Regions from separate parts of the Rhizobium sp. BR 362 genome, predicted to be linked through region 1. Evidence: predicted binding sites of a transcription regulator. Region 1 holds the regulator's gene; the other holds the start of a gene.
What was found. The regulator PhoB, encoded in region 1, activates phosphate uptake and scavenging genes when phosphate is short. The targets are predictions, from matches to a motif close to TGTCATNNANCTGTCAT.
Positions count from the first base shown of each region.

Region 2: a site for PhoB is predicted at 1,264-1,280, ahead of pstS (phosphate ABC transporter substrate-binding protein PstS). Genes of this name have one in related genera too.

Region 1 covers NZ_JARWGH010000004.1:406,154-409,566, reverse strand. Annotated here, with positions in the region: gene QDY28_RS08590 (GcrA family cell cycle regulator) at 364-888, shown strand; gene phoB (phosphate regulon transcriptional regulator PhoB) at 972-1,655, opposite strand; gene phoU (phosphate signaling complex protein PhoU) at 1,688-2,401, opposite strand; gene pstB (phosphate ABC transporter ATP-binding protein PstB) at 2,453-3,268, opposite strand; gene pstA (phosphate ABC transporter permease PstA) at 3,283-3,413, opposite strand, start outside.
Region 2 covers NZ_JARWGH010000002.1:216,804-220,216, reverse strand. Annotated here, with positions in the region: gene QDY28_RS03275 (O-acetylhomoserine aminocarboxypropyltransferase) at 1-754, shown strand, start outside; gene QDY28_RS03270 (cupin domain-containing protein) at 789-1,133, shown strand; gene pstS (phosphate ABC transporter substrate-binding protein PstS) at 1,468-2,439, shown strand; gene pstC (phosphate ABC transporter permease subunit PstC) at 2,515-3,413, shown strand, end outside.

The sequences.
Region 1 (3,413 bases):
GGAAAATCAAAAATGCCGCCTCTCGGCGGCATGGGCACTATTGATGTTTTGCACTGCGATGTCAACAAAACTGGCGATTTAGCAGGTGCGGCAGAGCGCCTCTTGGCAGAGGCCATGTCTTCGACAACTTATATTGCATAAATGCCACTCACGTATAGCAAGTTGGGGAAAACCTCGAAATCGATTCCTCAAGATTCCCGCGACTCTTGTCACGGAGTCAGCCTCACACTAGGTTAAAAACCAATTACTAGACTGCATGCGGCGGAACTAGTCACCACAATTTTTAAGCGTTTCACGCCTCGACCCAATGCGAGGCAATGGTGAGGGATTCTGCCATCAGAAACGCGACAGCGGAGACAGGGCATGAATTGGACAGACGAACGCGTCGAGAAGCTGAAAAAGCTGTGGTCCGAAGGTTTGAGCGCCAGCCAGATCGCGGCACAGCTCGGTGGTGTCAGCCGTAATGCCGTCATTGGCAAAGTGCATCGCTTGAGCCTGCCGGGCCGAGCGAAAGCCGGTGGCGCAGCAACCGCAGCTCGAGCGCCGAAGCGCAATACCTCGGCCCCGCGGGCGCCGAATTACGCCTCGCGCGTTGCAACCCGCACGGTTACCCGCCAGCAGGGTGCGACGATGCTCAAGGAAGAGGTCGAGATCGATACGGTCCACGAGATCGAATACCGTCCGGCTGCCAATGTGGTCGTTCCGATCTCGCGCCGCCTCGGCCTGACGGAGCTCACAGAGCGCACGTGCAAGTGGCCGGTCGGCGACCCGCTGAAGGACGATTTTCACTTCTGCGGCAATGACAGCCCGGACTCTTCGCCCTACTGCACCTATCATCAGCGGCTGGCCTACCAGCCGGTGCATGACCGGCGTCGGGCCGCGCACTAAACCAGTGCTAACCACATGAAAAACGGGCCGAAAGGCCCGTTTTCTGTTTCCGCCCTGTCCGATGACCGGTCGAGTTGCCCCGATCAGGCCTCCATGGAATAACCCGCGCCGCGAACGGTACGGATGACATCCTGCATATTGGAGAAATTGAGCGCCTTGCGCAGGCGGCCGACATGCACGTCGACGGTGCGTTCGTCGACATAGATATCATGCCCCCATACGCCGTCGAGCAATTGGGAGCGCGAAAAGACGCGGCCGGGCGAGGACATCAGGAATTCCAGCAGCCGGAATTCCGTCGGCCCCAACCGCACTTCGCGGCTCTTGCGGTGGACACGATGGGTCTCGCGGTCCAGCTCGATATCGCCGCAGCGCAGTACCGTCGACAGAACCTCGGGGCGGGCGCGGCGCAGCATCGCCTTGACGCGGGCCATCAGCTCCGGCGTCGAAAACGGCTTGACCACATAGTCGTCTGCGCCGGTGGAAAGGCCGCGCACCCGCTCGCTCTCTTCACCGCGGGCCGTCAGCATGATGATCGGCAGGCGCTCCGTCTCCGGCCGCATACGCAGCCGGCGGCAGAGCTCGATGCCGGACACGCCAGGGAGCATCCAATCGAGGATCAGAAGATCGGGGATGCGCTCCTGGAGGCGCAGCTCGGCTTCGTCGCCTCTCAGGATGGTGTCGACCTCGAAGCCTTCCGCCTCGAGATTATAGCGCAGCAGAACGCTTAGCGCTTCCTCGTCTTCTACAACAGCTACTCTCGGAACCATGCGCCTCTGGTCTCCTTCTCTTGGGGTCTACTTTATTCCGTCACCGCACCCACGGTGTTGGCGGTATCGTCCTTCGGACGCTCGCCTTCCGGCTGGGCGCCGGTCGCCATGTAATAGATCGTCTCGGCAATGTTGGTGGCATGATCGCCGATGCGCTCGATGTTCTTGGCGCAGAAGAGAAGATGCGTGCAGGTGGTGATGTTGCGCGGATCTTCCATCATGTAAGTCAGCATTTCGCGGAAGAGCGAGGTGTACATGGCATCGATTTCCTCGTCGCGCTCACGGATCGACACGGCCTTGTCAGGCGAACGGGTCGTGTAGACGTCGAGCACTTCCTTGAGCTGAACGAGGGCCAGTTCGGAGAGATGTTCGATGCCGCGGGCGAGACGACGCGGAACGCCGGTGCCCTGCACGGCGATGACGCGCTTTGCGGTGTTCTTGCCGAGATCGCCGACGCGCTCCAGATCGGAGGCAATGCGGATGGAGCCCATGATTTCACGAAGGTCGGCAGCCATCGGCTGGCGGCGAGCGATGGTGACGATCGCCTTGTCGCCGACTTCGCGTTCTGCATGGTCGAGAATGACGTCGTCGGAAATGACCTTCTGCGCCAGGGCGGCATCGCCGTTGACCAGCGCGCGAACGCTGTCGCTGACCATCTGCTCTGCCAGGCCGCCCATTTCGGAAATGCGGCGCGTCAGGAATTTCAGGTCTTCGTCATATGCAGAGAGAATGTGTGTAGAGACCATTTTTCTATCCTCAAGGTGAATGATGTGAAGAAAGCCGCGCGGGGAGCATCATCAGCCAAAACGGCCCATGATGTAATCCTGCGTGCGGAAATCATCGGGATTGGTGAACATCTTATCGGTATCGTTCTCCTCGACCAGATGACCGAGATGAAACATTGCGGTGCGCTGCGAAACGCGGGCTGCTTGCTGCATGGAATGCGTCACGATGACGATCGTGAAATTTTCCCGCAGCTCATGAATGAGTTCCTCGACTTTGGCGGTGGCGATCGGATCGAGCGCCGAGCACGGCTCGTCCATGAGAATGACCTCCGGACTGACGGCGACGGCGCGGGCGATGCAGAGGCGTTGCTGCTGGCCGCCGGAAAGGCTGGTGCCGGCCTCGAAAAGCCGATCCTTCACCTCGCCCCAGAGCCCGGCCTTCTGCAGGCTGGTTTCGACGATATGGTCGAGATCGGCCTTGGACCGATGCAGCCCGTGGATACGCGGGCCATAGGCGACATTCTCGTATATCGACTTCGGAAACGGATTGGGCTTCTGGAACACCATGCCGACGCGGGCGCGCAGCTCGACGACATCGATGGCGTTGTCATAGACATCCTGATCGTCGAGCATGATCTTGCCGGTGACGCGGCAGGTGTCGATCGTGTCGTTCATGCGGTTGAGGCAACGCAGGAAGGTGGACTTGCCGCAGCCGGAGGGGCCGATCAGCGCGGTGACGGTATTGGCGCGAATGTTCAGATCCACGTCGAACAGCGCGCGCTTGTCGCCGTAGTGGACCGACACGGCCTGGCCGATCATCTTGTAGGGGATCGTCATCATCTTCTTGGCCAGTGCTTTTTCGCTCGCGGCTTCCGTCATCATGTTCATTCCATCGTCTCCTGTCACCAACGCCGCTCAAAGCGACGGCGCAGCAGGATGGCTCCGATGTTCATCGCAACAAGGAAGAAGAGCAGGACGATAATGGCCCCGGAGGTTCTTTCGACAAAGGCACGCTCGGCTTCGCTCGCCCACA
Region 2 (3,413 bases), on a different contig from region 1:
CGGTCTGCCGCTGATCGTCGACAATACCATGGCCAGTCCCTATCTCATCCGGCCGTTGGAACATGGCGCCGACATTGTCGTGCATTCGCTGACCAAATTCATCGGCGGCCACGGCAATTCCATGGGAGGCATGATCATCGACGGCGGCACCTTCGACTGGTCTGCCTCAGGCAATTATCCGATGCTGTCGACGCCGCGGCCGGAATATAACGGCATCGTGCTGCACGCCACCTTTGGCAATTTCGCTTTCGCTATCGCCTGCCGCGTCCTCGGCCTGCGCGATCTCGGCCCCGCCATATCGCCTTTCAACGCCTTCCTGCTTCTCACGGGTATCGAGACGCTGCCGCTGCGCATGCAGCGTCATTCCGACAACGCGCTCGCTGTCGCCCGCTGGCTGAAACAGCAGGACAAGGTGGCCTGGGTGAATTACGCCGGCCTTGAAGACGATCCGAACCATGCGCTGCAACAGCGCTATTCGCCCAAGGGCGCGGGTTCTGTCTTCACATTCGGTTTGAAGGGCGGTTATGAAGCGGGCAAGGGCCTGGTGGAAGGCCTGGAACTCTTTTCTCATCTCGCCAATATCGGCGATACGCGCTCGCTGGTCATCCACCCCGCCTCGACGACGCACAAGCAGCTCAGCGACGAGCAGAAAATCGCCGCCGGCGCCGGTCCAGATGTCGTGCGTCTGTCGATCGGTATCGAGGACGTCAAGGACATCATCGCCGACCTGGAACAGGCGCTGGCGAGGGTGTGACACGGGAGCGTTTCCGGATCGGGACGGAGGATTTATGACAACATATTTACGATTGGACCCCGACGGGATCGAGCCGGAAGCCGGCGCTCCGGCCGATGATCGCATCCTTTCCGGTGCGCCAAAGTTCCGAACATGGAATGTCGAGGAGGCCGATGGCGGCCTCTATGCCGGCATATGGGAGGCGACGCCTGGAAAATGGCAAATCATCTATGACGAGTGGGAGTATTTCCATGTTCTTTCGGGTTATTCGGTGGTCACAGCCGAACATGGCGAGACTTTTCATCTGCGTGCCGGCGATCGGATGATTCTCAGACCCGGCTTCAAGGGCACCTGGGAAGTCATTGAAACGACTCGAAAGGATTATGTAATCCGTCTTTGAAGGCGCTGCTGATCGCGCCGCCAAGCGATCGGATTAATCCGTAAAGGCGGGCCTTGTTGGGACGCGGGCAGGTATTCATCGCACGGCCGGACGACGGCCATTTTCATTGCCGCAAGTTGTGTCACTGCCCTTTCACCAAACTGTCATCAAACTGAAACACTGCGAGATTAGAGCCATCACTGTCGCCAGGAGATTGAGGTGGGGGTTATGAACCGATGGGACATTCCGCGCTTAGCTCCTGCTCGCCATCCATTCATCACTTGAGGAAGTGAGTTCAATCATGTTGAATCAGAAATTTCGTTCGCTTTGCCTGACTGCAGGCTTCATCGCGGCTATGTCCGTTTCGGCCTCGGCTGCGGACATCACGGGCGCCGGCTCGAGCTTCATCGCCCCGGTTCTGTCGAAGTGGGCCGAAGGCTACAAGGCTGCGACGAACAATGTCGTCAACTACCAGTCGGTCGGTTCGGGCGCAGGCATCAAGCAGCTCCTCGACAAGACCATCGTCTTCGGCGCTTCGGACAAGCCGATGAGCGACGCTGACCTCGAGAAGAACGGCATTGCCCAGTTCCCGATGATTTCCGGCGGCATCGTCGTTTCCTATAACATTGAAGGCGTAAAGCCGGGCGAACTCGTTCTCGACGGCAAGACGCTGGCCGACATCTTCCTCGGCAAGGTTGCCAAGTGGGACGACGCGGCCATCAAGGCCCTCAACCCCAACCTGAAGCTGCCTTCCGCGCCGATCTCCGTCGTTTATCGCGCCGACAGCTCGGGCACGACCTTCAACTTCACCGACTACCTGTCGAAGGTTTCGCCGGAGTGGAAGGAAAAGGTTGGTTCGAACACGGCGGTTGAATGGCCGGTCGGCTTCGGCGCCAAGGGTTCCGAAGGCGTTTCCACCACTGTCAACCAGACGGCTGGTTCGATCTCCTACGTTGAATATTCCTACGTCGTCGCCAACCACATCGGTTTCGCGAAGATGAAGAATGCTGCCGGCAAGGTTATCGAGCCGAGCCTCGAGACGTTTAAGGCTGCTGCTTCCAACGCCGATTGGGCCCATGCCAAGAACTTCAACCTGATCATCACCAATCAGCCGGGCGAAAAGAGCTGGCCGATTGCAGCTTCGACCTGGGTTATGCTCTACAAGAAGCCGGCTGATGCCGCTAAGAACGAAGAGGCTCTGAAGTTCTTCAAGTGGGCCTATCAGAACGGTCAGAAGGACGCGACCGCTCTGTCCTATCTGGCGGTTCCGGACAATGTTGCCGAGGTTGTCGAGAAGTCCTGGAAGCAGGACTTCGGCACGAAGTAATTTGTGCTGGCTGAGAAGTTGCGGCGGACAGGGTATGGCCCTGTCCGCCTTTCGTCACAGGACAAGGGGAAATCGATGGCTGACGCGACTCAGACGGCTGCCTTCCAGGCTATAGATACCACTGCCAGCACCAGAAAATTCCGAATCCAGGATCGGATTTTCTATTTTATGACGCTTGGCTCGGCTACGCTTGTCGTGCTTCTGCTGCTGGCAATCCTTGTGGTTCTTGTCATCGATGCCTTGCCAACCTTCCAGACCTTCGGGTTTTCGTTCCTTTGGGGCACCAAATGGAGCGCTCCCGTCGATATCTATGGTGCTGTGCCTGCCGTGGTCGGTACGCTGGTGAGTTCGTTCATCGCCATGCTGATTGCCGTTCCCCTCGGCATCGGCATCGCCATCTTCCTAACGGAACTTTGCCCCGGCAGCCTGCGACGTCCGATCAGTACGGCCATCGAGCTTCTGGCCGGTGTTCCCTCCATTATCTACGGCATCGTCGGTCTGTTCATTCTCGTACCGCTGATGCAGAACTATATCCTGCCTTTCCTTATGATGACGGTCGGCCAGGTGCCGTTGATCGGCCTGCTGTTCCAGCCGCCGGCGCCGGGCGTCGGCCTGCTGACCGCAAGCCTCGTGCTGGCTGTCATGATCCTGCCGTTCATCACCGCGATCGCCCGCGACGTGTTCACCACCGTGCCGCCGATGCTGCGCGAATCCGCTTACGGCATGGGCATGACCACATGGGAAGTGGCTCGCCACATCCTCATTCCCTATACACGTCGCGGCCTCGTCGGCGGCATCATGCTCGGTCTCGGCCGCGCACTTGGCGAAACCATGGCCGTCACCTTCGTCGTCGGCTCGGTGAGCCGCCTGCAAACGTCGATCATCTCGCCGTCCACCACCATTTCCGCCCAGATCGCAAACAACTTCGGCGATGCCGACGGTCTGCAATTGTCGAGCCTGATAGCGCTGGGTCT